DNA from 4 places in the Ferrimonas sp. YFM genome. Region 2 is predicted to be linked to each of the others. Evidence: predicted binding sites of a transcription regulator. Region 2 holds the regulator's gene; each other region holds the start of a gene.
What was found. Region 2 encodes sigma-54, which starts transcription at its own class of promoters, with help from an activator protein. Its sites were predicted from a motif close to GTTGGCACGNNNNTNGNNT; they were not measured.
Positions count from the first base shown of each region.

Region 1 (4,938 bases), 1.8 Mb from region 2:
CCGGTAATCTCCTCCAGCATGCCGGCAATTTTGGGCATCATCACGTTGTTCATGGTGGATGAGCCGATCAACACGCCCTTGGAGCGGAACAGGTTGGCCAGGATCTCGTTCTTGTCCTGACGAGAGACGTTAAACACCTTCACCGCCACACCGGGGTCGACGTCGTGAATCCCCTGGGCAATGGCGTCCGCCATCATTCGGGTATTGCCGGACATGGTGTCGTAGAAAATGGTGATGCGATCTTCCTGATAATCGTCGGCCCACTCCAGGTACTTTTCGATGATCTGCACCGGGTTGTCGCGCCAGACGATGCCGTGGGATGTGGCGATCATATCCACCGGCAGGTTCAGGCTCAGCACCTCTTTGATCTTGGCAATGACCAGGGCACTGAAGGGGGTGAGGATGTTGGAGTAGTAGCGCAGGCATTGCTCGTACAGTTCGGCCTGATCCACTTCATCGTTGAACAGGCGTTCGTCGCAGTAGTGCTGACCGAAGGCGTCGTTGGAGAACAGCACGGCGTCTCCGGTCATGTAGGTCATCATGCTGTCGGGCCAGTGCAGCATGGGCGCTTCGACGAACACCAGCTGTTTGCCATTGCCCAGGTCCAGGCTGTCTCCGGTTTTTACTGGCTGGAAATTCCAGTCGGGGCGGTGATGGTGGCCGGTGATGGAGTCGATGGCGTTCTCGGTGCAGTAGATGGGGGTACCGGGGATCTTCTCCAGCAGGGCCGCCAGGGCTCCGGCGTGATCCTCTTCGGCGTGGTTGATCACTATGGCGTCAATCTGGCTCAGGTCCACTTCCATCGCCAGGTTCTGAATAAACTCCTGGCTGAAGCGGTGGTCGACGGTGTCTATCAGTACGGTTTTCTCTTCTCGAATCAGATAACTGTTGTAGCTGGTGCCCTTAGTCATCTTGTATTCGGTGCCGTGAAAGTCTTGTACCTCCCAGTCCCGTTGACCTACCCAATGGATGTTGTTTTTTACGTGGATTGCCATGAAGCCGTACCTCAAAATCGAAAAAATCATTTATTCAAACTGAGTGAGGTATTACAGCAATCGTGCCAAGTTTTAAGTGATTGAATTTATTGAGTCAGCTAACAATGGTGTTGTCATAATGACATTTCTACTATAATGTCAACATGACATTGCAATGTCTTTTTGACAATGGCGTGCCTGGAGCAATCGATGGGATTGGCGTTAAAAGATTTTGCCAGCTTGGCGCTGGACCTTACCTCAGGCGTATCGGCTCAGGATCGATTCGATCGCTTGCTGACTACAGTGCGTACCTTGTTGGACTGTGATGCATCGGCATTGCTGGTGTTTCGTGGCGACCAGTTCACACCGCTGGCAATCAACGGATTGGCCACCGAAGTGCTGGGGCGCCGCTTTCAGGTGGCTGAACATCCCAGACTGGAGGCGATCGCCAGGGCAGGGGATGTGGTGCGCTTTCCCGCCGACAGCGATCTGCCCGACCCCTACGATGGCCTGATCCCCAGCCATGACGATGAACTGAAAGTGCATGCGTGCGTGGGGCTTCCCCTGGTGGCCAATCAGCGCCTCATCGGCGCGCTCACCATTGACGATTTCAACCCTCAACAGTTTGAACAGTTCAGTGACGCCGACCTGCGTACCGTGTCGGCATTGGCCGCGGCCAGTCTCAACAATGCCTTGCTGATGGAGGAGCTGGAACAGCTCAGCGGCCAGCTCAGCGCTGTACCTGCACGGAGTGAAGGGCGGGGCGACGAGCCTGTGGAGATCATTGGTCAGTCCCCGGTGATGCAGGCCTTAAGGCGAGAGATAGAGGTGGTGGCCAACACGGATCTGACGGCATTGGTGTTAGGCCAGACCGGAACAGGTAAAGAGCTGGTAGCTGAGGCGATTCATGCCGGGTCCCTGCGCGCCGAGAAGCCCCTTATCTACCTGAACTGTGCCGCATTGCCCGAGTCAGTGGCCGAGAGTGAACTCTTCGGCCATGTAAAAGGCGCTTTCACCGGTGCCATCAGCAACAGACAGGGTAAGTTCGAGCTGGCGGATGGTGGCACCCTGTTCCTGGACGAAGTCGGGGAGTTGTCGCTGGGCCTACAGGCCAAGCTGCTGCGGGTGCTGCAATACGGCGATTTGCAGCGCGTCGGCAGTGATAAGCCCATCAAGGTGGACGTACGCATCATCGCCGCCACCAACCGGGATCTGCGCCAGGAGGTGTTGGACAAGCGTTTTCGCGCCGACTTGTACCACAGGTTGAGCGTCTTCCCATTGCAGGTGCCGCCGCTGCAACAGCGTGGTGATGACCTGCTGTTGTTAGCTGGCTTCTTCTTGGAGCGTTGGCGCACCAAGCTGGGTCTTAAAACGCTCAGGCTGGATGACGGGGCACGCCAGCTTCTGATGGGCTCCTCCTGGCCGGGTAACGTGCGGGAGCTGGAGCACTGTCTGCATCGGGCCACGGTGCTGGCCAGAGCCGAGTCATCCTCTGAGGATGTGGTGATCCACGCCAGGCACCTGGATCGTGCACCTAGTGTGACGACAATGGACAAGCCTCTGTTAGGTACCATTACTTCAGATGTCGACATTGGCCTGGGCTTTCGCCGGGCCACCGAGCAGTTTCAGCAAGGGTTGATCCGTCAGGCACTGGACGCCAATGGTGGCAATTGGGCGGCCTGTGCCCGTACCCTGGGACTGGATACTGGCAATTTGCATCGGCTGGCTAAACGGTTGGGAATGAAGTAATCGAAAAAGTGACTATGATAATGCGTCTAGGGTCTAGGTATTTTAATCTTATCTTCGGTTGTTGCATCTTATATCTAAACTAAGCCATTGATTTAATAACTTAAATTGTTTAATCAGCATCAGGCCGTGTAGCAAGGAGGTTGTGGCATAATTGCTTATGTTAGGCTGTGATTTATATTAGATAAGACTATAGTCTATTTAATCATATTGAACCAAGGATGGATTATGCAATTACAGGAAACTAAAAAGACAATTGAAGACTATGTTGCATTGTGCAGAGCGAATAAAAAGGAGTCGGTTCGTGCTACTTTACTTGAGGGTGTATTAAAAATTTACGCTGAACCTTTAGGTTATAAGGCGGGTGAAAGATCCTCTATAGTCTCGTGCTGCCCTAAGTTTCAAGTTGAAGACTTAAAGAAAGTAGATGGAATGGTAACTAGTATTGAAGTGAAAATAGACGGAAAATCTGATGCGGAAATAACAGACATATTAATAAGTAGTATTGAATCAGAGCTGGATAGGTTGAATTAGAGCCCTTAGAAACATAGAGGAGGGATTATATTTGATGTTGAGGGTCGATTGGAGATGGCTCGTAATTAACTAGTCTATAGATTATCTATTGAAAAACTAGATTAGGAGGGGGAATGTCTTACAAGAAATTATTCAAGATGCCGAATGCTGTTAGCATCACCGGGCGAACTTCCAGTATAACAAACTCATTTGTTAATGGTATAATTCCAACAATAAAGCCATCTGAAAGTGAAATCATAGAGGCGTTAGCTATATTGGGGATGAGTGATAAGTCTATTTGTTGCTCATACTGCGGAGAAAGCTACACAGAATGGGATCACTTACGACCTTTGGTAATTAATAAAAAGCCAACAGGTTACATATCTGAAATACATAACCTAGTGCCATCTTGCGGTAAGTGTAACCAATCAAAAGGAAACAAAAGATGGGATGAATGGATATTCAGTGATGCTCCTTTATCTCCCAAAAGCAGAAAGGTTATTGATATAAGAAAAAGAGTGTTAGCTTTGAAGAGATACGAAAGCTGGAAAACACCTACAAAGTTAGATTTTGAATCAATTGTAGGTGTTGAAGTCTGGACTAAGCATTGGGATAACTGTCGACAAATCGAGAATCAAATGAAAGAGTCTCAGAAACTAGCAGCTAAAATTAGCATGAAAATAGCTACTGCATTTAGAAAGTTGTGATCTTCGTAATTGTTGGTCTTGTCAATTTCACATAAGGAAGAACGATGGCACTTACACAGATTCAGATAGTTCAATCACTTGGTGAGTCAATGACATGGTTGGAGCGAGAATTGAACTGGGGAGTGCCTATTACAGAACTTCGGCACCTAACTGGGCGGATAGGAGAATTGTACACAGCACTGATCACTAATGGGCAGATGGCTACAGAAGTGAATCAGTCTGGTTATGATGTAGTTAGTGGCGAGGGTGAGCGCGTGTCGGTAAAGACTACTGGTAGACAGAGTAGAAATGGTCACATATCCTTCAACGTAAGTACATTGGACCGGGTCGATAGAATTATAATTTTACGTATTAATCTTGAGGAAATGCAGATTGAAACATTGTTCGATGGTAGCGTTGACAAAGCTAGGGAATTAATGCGTTGTGCAAATGATGAGGGAAGCGGCAGAATCTCAATTAGTAAATTAATAAAGCCAAGAAAATCTGTAAGACAAATCCCTAAAGTGAAAGAAGTAAGATGGAACGGATACCATGTTTCTGAACTTGAAAATGGATCGATTGAAGTAGCTTACAGGGGAAAAAACGTTTCACCATGTAAACCATATCTGCGTAAGATTGCAAACACTCTTTCTATTTCGACGTTAAATAGTAATGGAAATAGGTATAACACTCGACAGCTTGGAAGTTTAATTATTCGAGCATTGAATGATGAAGAGCCTTAATGAACAAGTCAGCTTGTAAAATGGTCGGTGTGAGAGGATTCGAACCTCCGACCCCTTCCTCCCGAAGGAAGTGCGCTACCAGGCTGCGCCACACACCGACGTAATATTCTGTTGTATAAGGTTATTTTAGCTCTGACTGAGTCTCTGTCAAACGCCTAAACTGCCGAGTGACCCGTCCTAAAATACGTTGACGGTTTTTGACTAAGCCAGTTGTCAGTGACAACTGGCTTTTCTATGCACCTCTTCCGGTGTTTTCATTCCAAGGCTCAGATGCGG
Region 1 covers NZ_AP027368.1:2,422,324-2,427,261, reverse strand. The annotation lists gene norV (anaerobic nitric oxide reductase flavorubredoxin) at 1-995, opposite strand, end outside; gene norR (nitric oxide reductase transcriptional regulator NorR) at 1,185-2,723, shown strand; gene QUE41_RS11255 (hypothetical protein) at 2,949-3,254, shown strand; gene QUE41_RS11250 (HNH endonuclease signature motif containing protein) at 3,368-3,940, shown strand; gene QUE41_RS11245 (DUF6998 domain-containing protein) at 3,985-4,662, shown strand; tRNA gene QUE41_RS11240 (tRNA-Pro) at 4,684-4,760, opposite strand; one part of gene QUE41_RS11235 (IS3 family transposase) at 4,876-4,938, opposite strand, start outside.
Region 1: a site for sigma-54 is predicted at 1,047-1,065, ahead of norV (anaerobic nitric oxide reductase flavorubredoxin). Genes of this name have one in related genera too.

Region 2 (4,938 bases):
CACCGGCTTGTCCAGGCCGGTGAGGGGACGCAGGGCGGGATCCCAGTGAGGGTTGGGCAGAAAGCGTACGTCGAACACGTAGTCCGCATCCTTGGGGATGCCATGCTTGAATCCGAAGGACTCAAACACCAGCAGCAGTTCCCGTTCCGCCTGCCCCAGCAGTCGGGTACGCATCTCGTCGGCCAACTGATGGACCGACAGGCCATCGGTCATGAAACTGTGGTCGGCCAGGTCGCGAATGGGGGCCAGCAGTTGGGTCTCTGAGGCGATCGCCTCCGCCAGGGAAGTGCCGCTGCGCGACAGGGGATGCAGTCTGCGGGTCTCGCTGTAGCGCTTGATCAGGCTGGCATCCGACGCATCCAGGAAGTAGATCTGTCGCTCGATGGAATCCGGCAGGTGCTTGAGTATCTCAGGAATCTGTTCCGCCTGGTCCGGCAGGTTGCGGATGTCCAGGCTGACCGCCAGGGTGTCGCATTGATCCAGCATCTCCTCCACCAGGGAGGGCAGCATCACCGCGGGCAGGTTGTCGACACAGTAGCAGCCCAGGTCTTCGAGGACCCGGAGGGCGACGGATTTGCCGGCACCGGAACGTCCGGAGAGGATGATCAGTTTCACGAGGTCACCAGGGCATAGAGCTCAGAGTCATTGCTGCATTTGCGCAGTGCCCGGCAGGTCTCTTTGTCCTGCAGGGTCTTGGCCATGGCGGCCAGAGTGGCCAGGTGCTCCTGTACGGCGTCCTCGGGGACAAACAGGGCAAACAGCAGGTCCACTGGCTTGCCATCGATGGCGTCGAAGGGGATCGCTTCGTCGCACTTGATGAACACGGCGATGGGGCGCTCGATGTTCGCCAGCCGGCCATGGGGCAGGGCGATTCCCTTGCCGATGCCGGTGCTGCCCATCCTCTCCCTGGCCAGCAGGCTTTCGAACAGCTGCTGGGGGTTGAGACTGCCGTGATGCTCGCCCGCCAGTTGGGAGATCATCTCCAGGGCGCGCTTTTTGCTAAGGCCCGGAGCGGCGATGGTGGCGCACTCCGGGCTGAGTAACGTGGTTATGTCCATGATTAATGGCGTGAAATTTTCTCTTTATGCTTGATAACCTGACGGTCCAGCTTGTCGATCAGGCCGTCGATGGCAGCGTACATGTTGTCGTGGTGGTGGGTCGCGTACACTTCGCGGCCACTCAGGTTCAGTTTGGCTTCGGCGGTTTGCTGTGCTTTCTCCACATTCAGCACCACGTAGACATTGGAGATATGGTCAAAGTGGCGCTCCAGCTTGTCGAACTTGGTGTGCACATAATCTCTCAGAGCGGTTGTGATCTCGACGTGATGACCGGTCAGATTGATTTGCATATAGGTTCCTCCTTTTTTGCTGGTTACAGCTGTTTCCGCTGATTGGATGGAGCTATGCCCAGGGCTTCCCTGTACTTGGCGATGGTCCGTCTCGCCACCTTGATTCCCTGTTCTGCCAGCAGCTCCGCCATTTTGCTGTCACTGAGAGGTTTTTTAGGATTCTCAGCAGCAACCAATTTTTTAATTAAAGCACGAATTGCCGTGGATGAGCACTCGCCGCCACTGTCGGTGCTGACGTGGCTGGAAAAGAAGTATTTCAGCTCGAAGATGCCACGGGGCGTATGCATGTATTTCTGGGTGGTCACCCGGGAGATAGTGGACTCGTGCATGTCCACCGCTTCCGCCACATCGTTGAGCACCATGGGCTTCATCGCCTCGTCACCATACTCCAGGAAGCCTTGCTGGAACTGGACGATGCAGTTGGCCACCTTGAGCAGGGTGTCGTTGCGGCTCTCCAGGCTCTTCAGGAACCACTTGGCTTCCTGCAGGTGACCGCGAACGAATTGGCTGTCTGCCTGATTGCGGCTGTTGCGGCTCAGGGCCGCATACTGTTCGTTGATGCGGATCTTGGGCATGGTGTCCGGATTGAGTTCCACTACCCAGCGCCCCTTGCGCTTGGAGACCGCCACATCGGGAATCACGTACTGGTCGTTATCGCTGACCAGGGCGCTGCCGGGACGCGGGTTGAGGGTCTGGATCAGCTCCATCGCCTCTTTGAGCTCCTCCTCCTTGAGGCGGGTCTTGCGCATCAGGCCGCGGAAGTCGCGATTGGCCAGCAGATCCATGTGCTCCTGGATCAGCATCCTGGCCTCTGCCAGCCAGGGGGTTCCCCCATCAAACTGACTCAGTTGCACCAGCAGGCACTCGGCCAGATCCCGGGCACAGACGCCCACAGGATCGAATCGTTGCACCCGCTTGAGCACCGCTTCCACCTCGTCCAGCTCCACCTCATCGTCGCCCATGGCTTCGAGAATGTCTTCGGCGGTCTGGGTCAGGTAGCCGCGTTCGTCGGTGGCATCAATGATGGCCACCGCGATGGCGCGGTCGGTATCGGACATGGGGGTCAGTTCCATCTGCCACAGCAGATGGCTTTGAAGGCTGTCGCCGGTGCTGCCCTGAAAGGGCATGTCGTCTTCCCGGCTGGACATGGGGGCCGGGGAGGAGGTGTAGTATTCGTCCCAGGAGGTGTCGACCTGAAGGTCATCGGGCATGTCGGTCTGACTCAGGGCCTCGCTGGTGTCCAGGCTGGCGGCTTCCGGAGCGGGCTCCAACTCATCCCGGGTGGCGGTGTCCGGGGTGTCGGGGACGGCTGGGCTGAGATCCTCCTCGACCTCAAGCAGGGGGTTGGCATCCAGAGCCTCCTGAATCTCCTGTTGGAGATCCAGCGTCGACAGTTGCAGCAGGCGAATGGCCTGTTGCAACTGCGGGGTCATGGTGAGCTGCTGTCCCAGCTTTAGCTGTAGAGAAGTCTTCATTTACAACAACCTGTCCTTATTCCTTCTTGTTATTTCCGGTTGTATTCCTGGTCGGGAGTTCAAATTACTATAGCTTGAACTGGTCGCCCAAGTATACCGAGCGCACCAGCTTGTTCTCTAGGATGGCGGCGGGTTCACCCTGGGCGATCAGCTCGCCGTGGCTGACGATGTAGGCGTGTTCACAGACGTCCAGAGTCTCCCGAACATTGTGGTCGGTGATCAGTACGCCCAGGCCGCGATCTCTCAGGTGCTGGATGATCTTCTTGATGTCGATCACCGAGATGGGGTCGACGCCGGCGAAGGGCTCGTCCAGCAGGATGAACTTGGGATCGGCAGCCAGGGCCCGGGCGATCTCTACCCGGCGGCGCTCGCCGCCGGACAGGCTCATTCCCAGGCTGTCGCGGATGTGGGTGATGTTGAACTCCTCCAGAAGCTGTTCCAGCTTCTCTACCCGCTGGGACTGGCTCAGGCCCTTGCGGGTCTGCAGCACCGCCATCAGGTTGTCGTACACCGACAGCTTGCGGAAGATGGAGGATTCCTGAGGCAGGTAGCCAATCCCCTTGCGGGCACGGCTGTGCATCGGCAGCAGGGTGATCTCCTCGCCGTCAATGAGGATCCGGCCCCGGTCGTTCTGCACCAGGCCCACCACCATGTAGAAGGTGGTGGTCTTGCCGGCGCCGTTGGGGCCCAGCAGGCCGACGATCTGGCCGGTGCTGACCTCAAGGCCAACGTTCTTGACCACTTCCCGGCCCTTGTAGGCCTTGGCCAGTTTCTCTGCGGTCAGGGTTGAGCGGGTCATTGCTGCTTCTCACCCTCTTTCTTTTCCTTGGGCTCGGCCAGGGATTTGAGATCGGTTTCTGCAGGCTGGAAGATGGTGGTGATCTGCTCATCCTTGTTGCCTTCGGCCACCAGCATCTGCTTCTCCAGGTCGTACTGGATGGTGTCGCCCTGGACCAGGCTGCCGGACTGGCGCATCTCCGCTTTCCCCTTCAGGGTCAGGATGCGCTTCTGGATGTCGTAGCGAATTTCGGCGGCTTCGGCCTGGGCCAGCTTGCCGTTCTCCATCATCTGTTGATAGGTGGCGGGAGAACCGGAGGCGATCAGGGTGGTCACCACCTTGTCGTCGGTGGCTTCGGCACGCAGTTCGTCGGCGTTGATCAGCAGGGTGCCCTGGGTGATGCGAACCCGGCCCGAGTAGATCAGCATGCCGTTGGGCAGATCCGCCCTGGAGTTATCGGCTTTGACCTCCACTTTCTCGTGAATGTCGCTGTCCAGGGCTGCGGCGCCGGTGCTGCCCAGCAGCATCATGGCGGCCAGAAGCAGTTTAATGGGTTTCATAGATGGCATTTACCTGACTCTTTAATTCAATCCGGTTCAAATTCAGATCCGCCCACAACCCTTTGGCGGTGATGTTAAAGCCCTCGCCATTGCCTTTGATCTGGCGGTTGGAGGTCATGATCATCGTCTCCAGGTCCAGTTCCAGATAGTCGGTGGTGATGGTCTTAAGTGGTTCATTGGGCTCGATGGCTGTGATGATAACATCATTTTCCAGTACCACGTGGCGGCCGTCGCTGAGTTGCCCCTGAGTGGCCTGCACCCGCCACTGCCCCTGGCTGTCTTCAGGGTAGAGCAGATAGTCCGGTTCCTGCAGGCGGGTCAGGGCCAGGGCCTGGTAGTGCTCCATCTGGTCGGCGCTGATCTCGGCACTGAGGCGGCCCGACTCCGAGTAGACGCGGCTGCGCAGGTTCTCGGCGACGAAGTCCGGCTGGTAGCTGGGTTTGACGTCCACCTGGGCCTGGTCCTTCATCACCATGGAGCGCCAGGTCAGCAGGATGGCGGCACCAAACAGGATGGCAATGGCTATCCCTTCGCGCTTCATACGCTCATCCCTTTGGCGTCCTTGAAGGTGCCCTGGGCTTCCATGATCAGATCGCACAGCTCACGGACGGCGCCAAAGCCGCCGCGGGTGCCGGTCACCAGGTGTGCCTGGCGCAGCAGCAACGGGTGGGCGTCGTTGACCGCCACGGACAGGCCGGCGAGTTCCATCACCGGGGCGTCCACCAGATCATCGCCGATGTAGGCGCACTGATGGTCCTCAAGACCCAGAGTGGTTTT
Region 2 covers NZ_AP027368.1:4,201,872-4,206,809, reverse strand. The annotation lists gene rapZ (RNase adapter RapZ) at 1-615, opposite strand, end outside; gene ptsN (PTS IIA-like nitrogen regulatory protein PtsN) at 612-1,058, opposite strand; gene hpf (ribosome hibernation promoting factor) at 1,061-1,348, opposite strand; gene QUE41_RS19455 (RNA polymerase factor sigma-54) at 1,372-2,823, opposite strand; gene lptB (LPS export ABC transporter ATP-binding protein) at 2,891-3,622, opposite strand; gene lptA (lipopolysaccharide transport periplasmic protein LptA) at 3,619-4,161, opposite strand; gene lptC (LPS export ABC transporter periplasmic protein LptC) at 4,148-4,702, opposite strand; gene kdsC (3-deoxy-manno-octulosonate-8-phosphatase KdsC) at 4,699-4,938, opposite strand, start outside.

Region 3 (4,938 bases), 560 kb from region 2:
GCACTCCGGAGCAGATTCGCCAGTCCATCCTCCCCCAGCTGGAAACCCTGACCCTGCTGCCCGAGGCGGAGTAATTCCAGGCAAACGCACACCATAAAAAAAGGGCCGCAAATGCGGCCCTTTTTGATCCCTTGAGAGGAATTACTTCTTCGCTTCGCGGGAAGCACGCTTACGATCAGACTCGGTCAGCAGCTTCTTACGGATGCGGATGCTCTCCGGGGTCACTTCCACCAGCTCGTCGTCATCGATGAACTCCAGAGCCTGCTCCAGGGTCATCTTGATGGGCGGAGTCAGAACCTGAGCATCGTCGGTGCCGGAGGCACGGACGTTGGTCAGCTGCTTGCCCTTGAGCACGTTCACGGTCAGGTCGTTGTCACGGCTGTGGATACCCACCACCATGCCTTCGTACACCTCAACACCGTGACCGATCATCAGGCGACCGCGCTCCTGCAGGTTGAACAGGGCGTTGGTCAGGGCCTTACCTGTGGCATTGGCGATCAGTACGCCGTTGATGCGCTGACCGATGTCGCCACCCTTGTGAGGGCCGTACTTGAAGAAGGTGTGGTAGATCAGGCCGGTACCAGAGGTCAGAGTCATGAACTCGGTCTGGAAGCCGATGAGGCCGCGAGAAGGCATGATGAAGTCCATGCGGATACGACCCTTGCCGTCAGGAGCCATGTCGGTCAGCTCAGCCTTACGCAGACCCAGCTTCTCCATGATGCTGCCCTGGTTCTCCTCTTCCACGTCCACGGTCACGGTCTCGTAGGGTTCTTCCAGCACACCGTCAACGGTACGCAGAATCACCTCGGGGCGGGATACCGCCAGCTCGTAACCTTCACGGCGCATGTTCTCGATCAGAACACCCAGGTGCAGTTCACCACGGCCGGAAACACGGAACTTGTCCGGATCATCAGTCTCTTCCACGCGCAGGGCAACGTTGTGCACCAGCTCTTTCTGCAGACGCTCCAGAATGTTACGGGAGGTCACGTACTTACCTTCCTGGCCGGAGAACGGGGAGGTGTTCACCTGGAAGGTCATGGTCACAGTGGGCTCATCCACAGACAGGGCAGGCAGAGCCTCCACTTCGTTGGGGCAGCACACGGTGTCGGAGATCTTCAGCTCACCCAGGCCGGAGATGGCGATGATGTCGCCCGCCTGAGCTTCTTCAACTTCGTGACGCTCCAGACCCAGGTAACCCAGAACCTGGCCAACCTTACCGTTACGGATGGTGCCGTTGGCGCAGTTGATGGTCACCTGCTGACCCACCTTCACCTTACCGCGGCTCACACGGCCAACGCCGATTACGCCAACGTAGGAGTTGTAGTCCAGCTGAGAGATCTGCATCTGGAAGGAACCGTCCACGTCGCCCTGGGGCGCTTCCACCTGCTCGACAATGGTTTCGAACAGAGGAGTCATGTCGGTACCGGTCTCTTCGGCGTCATGGGAGGCCCAGCCGTTCAGAGCGGAGGCGTACACCACTTGGAAGTCCAGCTGCTCATCGGTGGCACCCAGGTTGTCAAACAGGTCGAATACCTGGTCCATCACCCAGTCGGGACGGGCACCTGGTTTGTCGATCTTGTTGATGACCACGATAGGCTTCAGACCCTGGGCAAACGCCTTCTGGGTTACGAAGCGAGTCTGGGGCATGGGGCCCTCTTGAGCGTCCACCAGCAGCAGTACGCTGTCCACCATGGACATTACCCGCTCTACCTCACCACCGAAATCGGCGTGTCCGGGAGTGTCCACGATGTTGATGCGGTAGTCGTTCCACTTGATGGCAGTGTTCTTAGCCAGAATGGTGATACCGCGTTCTTTTTCCAGATCGTTGGAGTCCATCACCCGCTCATCCAGCTCGGTGCGGCTCTCCAGGGTTCCGGACTGCTGCAGCAGCTTGTCTACCAAGGTGGTTTTACCGTGGTCGACGTGCGCAATGATCGCAATATTTCTTAATTTATCCAGCACTGTTCTGCCTGGCTCCATATTAGGTTGCATCAAAAAGGCGGCCATTCTACTCTGTCATCACGCATCAGGACAGTGCTTTTTTTCACCAACGGACGCAAGCCATGGACGCCGCTGCCTTATCCCGGGTGCAATGCACCAAAAATGACCACAACATGCACCATATCGGTGCAACAACGCGTCCTTCCATCCCCCTCATCTGTAACAAACTCTTCATAATCAGCCACTTAATTTTTTGGCACACCTCTGGCATAAGAGGTGACAGAAACTTAGGGGCGCAATCGCCATTTGGAGGTAAATCGGATGTCTGTCGAACACGTATTGGAACTGATTAAAGAAAATGATGTGAAGTTTGTCGATCTGCGCTTCACCGATACCAAGGGTAAAGAGCAACACGTCTCCCTGCCCACCCACCAGGTGGACGAAGATTTCTTCGAAGAGGGCAAGATGTTCGACGGCTCCTCCATCGCCGGCTGGAAGGGGATCAACGAGTCCGACATGGTGCTGATGCCTGACCCTGCCACCGCCATTCTGGACCCCTTCACTGAAGAAGCGACCCTGAACATCCGCTGTGACATCATCGAGCCCACTACCATGCAGGGCTACGATCGTGACCCACGCTCCATCGCAAAGCGTGCCGAAGGCTACATGCGCTCCGCCGGCTTCGCCGACGAAGTGTTCTTCGGTCCTGAGCCTGAGTTCTTCCTGTTTGACGACGTGAAGTTCCACACCGACATGGCCGGCTCCATGTACCGCATCGATGCCGAAGAGGCCAGCTGGAACTCCGCCAAGGATTACGAAGGCGGCAACATGGGTCACCGTCCCGGCGTCAAGGGCGGCTACTTCCCAGTGGCCCCTGTGGACTCCTCCCAGGACCTGCGCTCCGCCATGTGTCTGGTGATGGAAGAGATGGGCCTGACTGTTGAAGCCCACCACCACGAAGTGGCCACTGCCGGTCAGAACGAGATCGCCACCAAGTTCAACACCATCGTTGAAAAGGCTGACGAAATTCAGATCTACAAGTACGTGGTACACAACGTGGCCCACGCCTACGGCAAGTCCGCCACCTTCATGCCCAAGCCTGTGGTTGGCGACAACGGTTCCGGCATGCACTGCCACCAGTCTCTGCTGAAGGACGGCGTGAACCTGTTCGCTGGCGACAAGTACGGCGGCCTGTCTGAGACAGCCCTGTACTACATCGGCGGCATCATCAAGCACGCCCGTGCCATCAACGCCTTTGCCAACGCCTCCACCAACTCCTACAAGCGTCTGGTTCCCGGCTTCGAAGCCCCGGTAATGCTGGCCTACTCCGCCCGTAACCGTTCCGCTTCCATCCGCATCCCTGTGGTACCCAGCCCGAAAGGCCGTCGTATCGAGGTGCGCTTCCCCGATCCAACCGCCAACCCTTACCTGGCCTTTGCGGCCATGCTGATGGCTGGCCTGGACGGCATCAAGAACAAGATCCACCCCGGCGAAGCCATGGACAAGGATCTGTACGACCTGCCTGCCGAGGAAGCCGCAGAGATCCCAACCGTCGCCGCTTCCTTCGCCCAGGCTCTGGAATGCCTGGACGCAGACCGCGAGTTCCTGACTGCCGGTGGCGTATTCTCCGATGACTACATCGACTCCTACCTGGAGCTGAAGCGCGCCGAAGTTGAGCGTCTGGACATGACCACTCACCCTGTTGAGTTCGAGATGTACTACAGCTGCTAAACCCGGTTGTCTGAGAAAGCCCACCTGTTCAGGTGGGCTTTTTTGTGGCTGCTACACTGAAAAGCAGAACCTTGAGGAGGAGAAAGGATGCGAACCCTCTTGCTGCTACTGCTGCTGTGCGCCTCCGCCCAGGCCGCCATCTACCGCTGGGTGGATGACAACGGGGTGGCCCATTACAGCGACCTTCCTCCCCATGGCCAGGCCCAACCGGTCACCATCACCCCAGGCAGCCAGGTCTCCTGGCGCACTCTCTCCCCTCAACGCCAGGCCCAGCCCCAGGCCGAAGCGGTGGTCCCAGGCTACAGTCTGGCCATCCTCAGCCCACAGCAGGACGCCACAGTGCGAAGCAATGAAGGCAAGCTGACCATCAGACTGGCCACCGAGCCCAAACCCGCACCGGACCACAGCCTGCAACTGCTGATCGACGGTCAGGCACACCAGGTGACAGGCTCTCGCCTCACCCTGGCCAACCTGGATCGGGGCAGCCACCAACTGCAGGCCATCATAGTGGACCAACAGGGGGCGCTGCTGGCGCAAAGCCCGCCGGTCACCGTGCATCTGCACCGCCAATCCAGGCTGTTTGGCAAACCCCGTCATCAGCAACCGCCTGTTCAGACACCTGTCCCCTGAATGGAGAATTGGCAGGGCTCTTGCAGCACCTCTGACCATTAGTGCAAAACCAAGCATCCTGGGGCCCTAAGTGTCCAAGCTCCCCAATTTAGGGCAGACACCACCCCAAGACTTGCACCATATTGGTGCAATGGTATCTTAGCCTAAGGATGCCCAAGGAGTTTCACCCAAGATGGCCGACATACAGGAAGCGAACCTGCTCAATCACCTCAACGCCGCCCTGCTGGTGGTGAACCGCACCCTGGGCGTCGAATACGCCAACCAGGCCAGCGAGCAGCTGTTCGGTCTCAGCCAGCGCCGACTCGGTGAACTGACCCTGAGCGAATGCGTTTCTCACCTGGGGGTGAAAGCCGCCCAACTCAAGGAGAACCTGGCGGACAATCAAGCCGCAGCCTTCTATGCCATGAGCCTGGCGACCCTGGAGGGGCACCACCATACGGTGGATCTGTTCCTGACCCCCCTCTCCCCGGGCAAGGGGCTGCTGGAGATCCGGGTCATTGACCAGCAGCAGCGCATCAGCCAGGAGCTGCACCAATACGCCCAGCACCACGCTGCCCAGTTGCTGGTACGGGGACTGGCCCATGAGATCAAGAACCCCCTCGGCGGTCTGAGGGGCGCCGCCCAGTTGCTGGAACG
Region 3 covers NZ_AP027368.1:97,574-102,511, reverse strand. The annotation lists gene QUE41_RS00460 (4Fe-4S binding protein) at 1-74, shown strand, start outside; gene typA (translational GTPase TypA) at 142-1,980, opposite strand; gene glnA (glutamate--ammonia ligase) at 2,263-3,672, shown strand; gene QUE41_RS00445 (DUF4124 domain-containing protein) at 3,760-4,302, shown strand; gene glnL (nitrogen regulation protein NR(II)) at 4,484-4,938, shown strand, end outside.
Region 3: a site for sigma-54 is predicted at 2,194-2,212, ahead of glnA (glutamate--ammonia ligase). Genes of this name have one in related genera too.

Region 4 (4,938 bases), 810 kb from region 2:
CTGCAACACCTTCACCGCCAGCTCCACCCGGGAGCGGCAATCGGTTTTTCTCAGCAGGTTCTTCACATGCACCTTGACGGTGCCCTCACTGATGAACAGTTTTTCCGCCAACAGCTTGTTGCTCATCCCCTCGGCGATCAGCCGGGCGATCTCCTGCTCCCTGGGGGTGAGTTCCTGCCACCAGCTGTCGTCCTCATCTCCTGAGCTTTGCAGGTAGGATTGCAGACGCTCGGTGATCACCTGCTTGCCGGTGATCACCTGTTCCACCTGATCCAGAATCTGTTCCGGTTCACTGTCCTTGAGCAGGTAGCCGTCGGCACCGGCCTGGATCAGGGTGCGCACATCCTCGGCGGCGTCGGACACGGTCAGGATGACGATGTGGCTGGTGACCTCCTCCTGGCGCAGTGCGTTGAGGGTATCCAGACCCGACATCCCCTTCATATTCAGATCCAGCAGGATCAGGTCAGGCTCATCGTCGGCCACCGCCGCCAGGGCATCCACGCCCGAGCCAACTTCGGCAAACAGGTCGTAGCGCTCATCCAGGGTCAGCAGCTGACAGATGCCTCGTCGCAGCAGGGGATGGTCATCCACGACCATCACGCTCCAGGGCTTACTCATGCTTATCGTCCTCTTGTGGTCTGAATATTACCTTCACGCACAGGCCGCCGCCGGGGTTGGAGATGAATTCCAGCTCGCCGCCCAGCTTGCGTGCACGCTCATGCATGATACCAATTCCGAAATGGTTTTCTCTCTCTTTCACGTTTTCGATACCTATGCCCGTATCGCACACGCTGAGCTCGATGCGGTCATCCTCCAGGGAGAGGGCACTGAGGGTGATGGTGTCGGCCCCGGAGTGCTTGATGGCATTGAGTACCGCCTCCCGGCTCAGCTGCAGCAGGTGTACATGCTGCTGAGGGGATAGGGACGGGGTATTGAGCTGGTAGTTGAGCACCAGTTTGCTCTCTGACCTGGACTCCAGCTGCTCCAACATCTGCTCCAGACTGGCCTTGAGATCCTGTTCGGAGATGGTGAGGCGGAAGGTGGAGAGCAGCTCCCTCAGCTGCTGGTAGGCCTGGTTGGTGCCGGAGACGATCTCCTCCATCGCCTGGTCCCTCAGTTCCTGATTGTTGGCGGCGATGGCCCGCTTCAGCAAAGAGGTCTGAATCTTCATGTAGGCCAGCACCTGGCCCATGGAGTCGTGCAGCTCCCGGGCGATGGTGCCCCGCTCCTCCATCAGGGTCAGCCGCTCCCGCTGTTGGCTGGCGCGGTTGAGCAGCACCGCCCGGGCGACGATGATGGCGAAGTTGTGCAGCATCTGCGGTGGCAGCGGACCGTGGCCAATCAGCGACAGGGTGCCCAGGCGCTCATGTTCAAACACCAGGGGCTCGGCGGTGGAGATGGGGGTGTTGCGGCTGGGATCCCCCAGGGTCATGGTCAGGTCTTTGCGGCCGTCGATGGTCAGGGTGACCCCATTGGCGCCGGTGTGTTTCTGCAGGCGCTCCAGGGCCTGTTGCATGGTGTCTGACCCCAGGCGGTCCCGGTGGAACCACAGGGAGGTCTGATACAGCAGCAGCAGACCGGCGTTGGCCTGTTCCAGCTCCCGGGTCTTCTCTTCTACCTGTTGCTCCAGGTTGCTGTAGAGGGCTTCCAGCTCGGCGGCGGTCTCCTTGAAGGTGTCACTCAGGGTCTGCAGTTCGTGGTATTCACTGTCTGGCAGATCCAGATCGAACTTGCGCCGGCTGATGGAGAGGGCGGCCTCCTCCAGTTGATGCAGGGGCCGCAGCACCCGCCCGCCCACGGCCCGCATCAGCAGGAAGCCCATGGCCATCACCGTCAGCAGCCCCAGCAACTGGGTGGCCAGCAGCAACATGGTCTTCTTCTCCGCCTGGCTCTCCAGCATATCCACCAGCATGTCGATCTCATCCACAAACTGGCGCACCTCATTCACATAGGCGCGGGAGTTGCCGTTGAGGGCATAGAGTTTCATCTGGTGCCAGTTGGCGATCACCTGATCGTACTGCTGATGGGTGGAACCCGGGTTGTACCAGCTGCGCGCCTTACCCAGTTCGTCGGAGTAGAGGATCTCCTCAAATTCGGCGATCTTGCGGTCCACCACAGTGCTGCCGGCGTTGGCCAGGAAGATCAGCTGGTAGGAGCGCATTCGCAGGGAGCCGGAGGCGTTGATCGCCTTGGCGTCATCCACGCTGTACATCAGGGTGATCACCGAGAAGACCGCCAGGCCGCCAAAGATGAAAATCACACTGACAATCAGTGACAACACTGTGGTGGATAGGCTTTTGTTACGGCGCATGACGGGCTCTGTTCCTGAGGTTTGTTGCAAGCCTATCGCCAAGCTCCGGTGGATGACAAGAGAAGTGAGTGATTCGCGGGCGAAATCGGTCAGGTTATCTATCCTTAGATGGCAGCCTTAGGGTGGGTTGGCCTTTGGTGTGAGCAACATCGTTGCCGAATGACCGAGCTGCCCCGGTTGCCATCTAAAACAGCAATAATGGAGCGCAATCGTGAACAGGATGAAACTCATTGCAGCACTGTTGTGTCTGGCCGCGCCTTTGACCATCGCCAAAGAGGTGACCGAAGCGGACAGCAGCAAATTCGCCAAATTCAAGAAACAGTATGCCAGTTGGCAGCAGACCGAGGAGAGCAAGGAGCTGGTGGATGCCCTGGCCGAAGACCCCAGACTGGTGGTGCTTTGGGCGGGCTACGGCTTCGCCAAGGATTACAACAAGGCCAGGGGCCACCACTACACCATCACCGACCTGCGCAACACCCTGCGCACCGGTGCGCCCACGGGCAAAGAGGATGGTCCCATGCCCATGGCCTGCTGGTCCTGTAAGAGTCCGGATGTGCCCAGGCTGATCGATACCCTGGGTGAGAAGGAGTACTTCCACGGTAAGTGGGCCAAGCGGGGTGATGAGATCACCAATGAGATCGGTTGCGGCAACTGTCACACCAACAAGGGCAAGCTGAGGATGTCCGTTCCCTTTGCCGAGCGTGGTTTCGCCGCCATCGGCATGGACTGGGAGTCCGCCTCCAAGTCGGACCGTCAGAACATGGTCTGTGCCCAGTGCCACGTGGAGTACTACTTCTCCAAGCCGGACATCATGGTGACCTTCCCCTGGAACAACGGCACCTCGGTGGAGGATATGGAAGCCTATTATGATGCCCTGGAGTTCAAAGACTGGACCCATGGTGTGTCCAAGGCACCGATGCTGAAGGCGCAGCACCCAGGTTTCGAGACCGCCCGCACCGGCCCTCATGGCCGCAATGACGTCTCCTGTACCGACTGTCACATGCCCCGGGTGACCAATGCCGAGGGTAAGAAGTACACCGACCACAATGTGGGCAACCCCTTCGATCGCTTCGAGTTCACCTGCGGCAAGTGTCATGAGCAGAGTAAAGAGGATCTGGAGAAGGTGGTGGCTGACTACAAGAAGATGGTCACCGACCTGAAGATTCAGGCGGAAGACCAGTTGGTCAAAGCCCACTTCGAAGCCAAGGCGGCCTGGGATGCCGGGGCCACCGAGGCGCAGATGAAGGACGCCCTGACCGCCATCCGTCACGCCCAGTGGCGTTGGGATTACGCCATCGCCTCTCACGGGGTGCATGCGCACAACCCGGCCGAGGCGATGCGGGTGCTGGGCACCTCCCTGGAGCGCAGCGCCGAGGCGCGAGCCATGTTGGCCCGCATCCTGGCGGTGAACGGTGTGACCGCCGAGGTGAAGGTGCCGGACATCTCCACCAAGGCCAAGGCCCAGGCGGTGGTGGGACTGGACATGGATAAACTCCGTGCCGACAAGGAGACCTTCAAGAAGACCCTGGTGCCCGAGTGGGACAAGAACTACCCGGGTAAGACCGAGTAGCCGGTACACACCCAGACAAGCCCCGCCCTCTGCGGGGCTTTTTTTGTGCTGCTTTTTTGCGCACCAAAACAGGGCGAAACCGGAATAAAAGCGCACCTAATGGTGCATGGTTAGTCAGTGTGAATGAGCGGCTTTTGGTTAAGGGCATGATTTAAAAGAACAATAAAAATTGGCACAAGAGTTGAATTAGCTATGCCATCAGCACTGGATGAGGGATTGGGAAGATGAAATTGGTAAGCGTCATTATCAAGCCGTTCAAACTGGACGATGTCCGGGAAGCGATCGCAGACCTGGGGGTGGATGGACTGACGGTCACCGAAGTGAAGGGCTTTGGCCGCCAGAAGGGGCACACCGAACTCTACCGTGGCGCCGAATACCAGGTGGACTTCCTGCCCAAGGTGAAGCTGGAGATCGCCACCGCCGCGGACAAGGTGGACCACCTAATTGAGGTGATCAGCCAGGCGGCCCACACCGGCAAGATCGGCGACGGAAAAATCTTTGTATATGACCTCGAGCGGGCGGTGCGGATTCGTACCGGTGAGCTCGACGCAGAAGCGATTTAAGGGGGACGAGAGATGGAAGAGTTAACCAAACTGGGCACCACGGTGTCGGAACTGAGATTTGCCCTGGACACCTTTTACTTCCTGATGTCCGGCGCCCTGGTGATGTGGATGGCGGCGGGGTTCGCCATGCTGGAGGCGGGCCTGGTCCGCTCCAAGAACACCACCGAGATCCTCACCAAGAACATCTGCCTCTACGCCATCGCCTGCGCCATGTTCCTGCTGGTGGGTTACAACATCATGTACGTGGATAACCCGGAAGCGGGCTGGCTGCCCAGTCTGGGCGGGCTGATTGGCACCCAGGCCTCTGACGCAGACCACGCCCTGGAATCGGACTTCTTCTTCCAGGTGGTGTTTGTGGCGACCGCCATGTCCATCGTCTCAGGTGCCGTGGCGGAACGTATGAAATTGTGGGCATTTCTGGCTTTTGCTGTTGTCCTTACCGGCTTCATCTATCCAGTTGAGGGATATTGGACCTGGGGGGGTGGCTTTGTTTC
Region 4 covers NZ_AP027368.1:351,829-356,766, forward strand. The annotation lists gene QUE41_RS01765 (response regulator) at 1-618, opposite strand, end outside; gene narQ (nitrate/nitrite two-component system sensor histidine kinase NarQ) at 611-2,311, opposite strand; gene nrfA (ammonia-forming cytochrome c nitrite reductase) at 2,532-3,881, shown strand; gene glnK (P-II family nitrogen regulator) at 4,106-4,444, shown strand; gene QUE41_RS01785 (ammonium transporter AmtB) at 4,457-4,938, shown strand, end outside.
Region 4: a site for sigma-54 is predicted at 4,050-4,068, ahead of glnK (P-II family nitrogen regulator). Genes of this name have one in related genera too.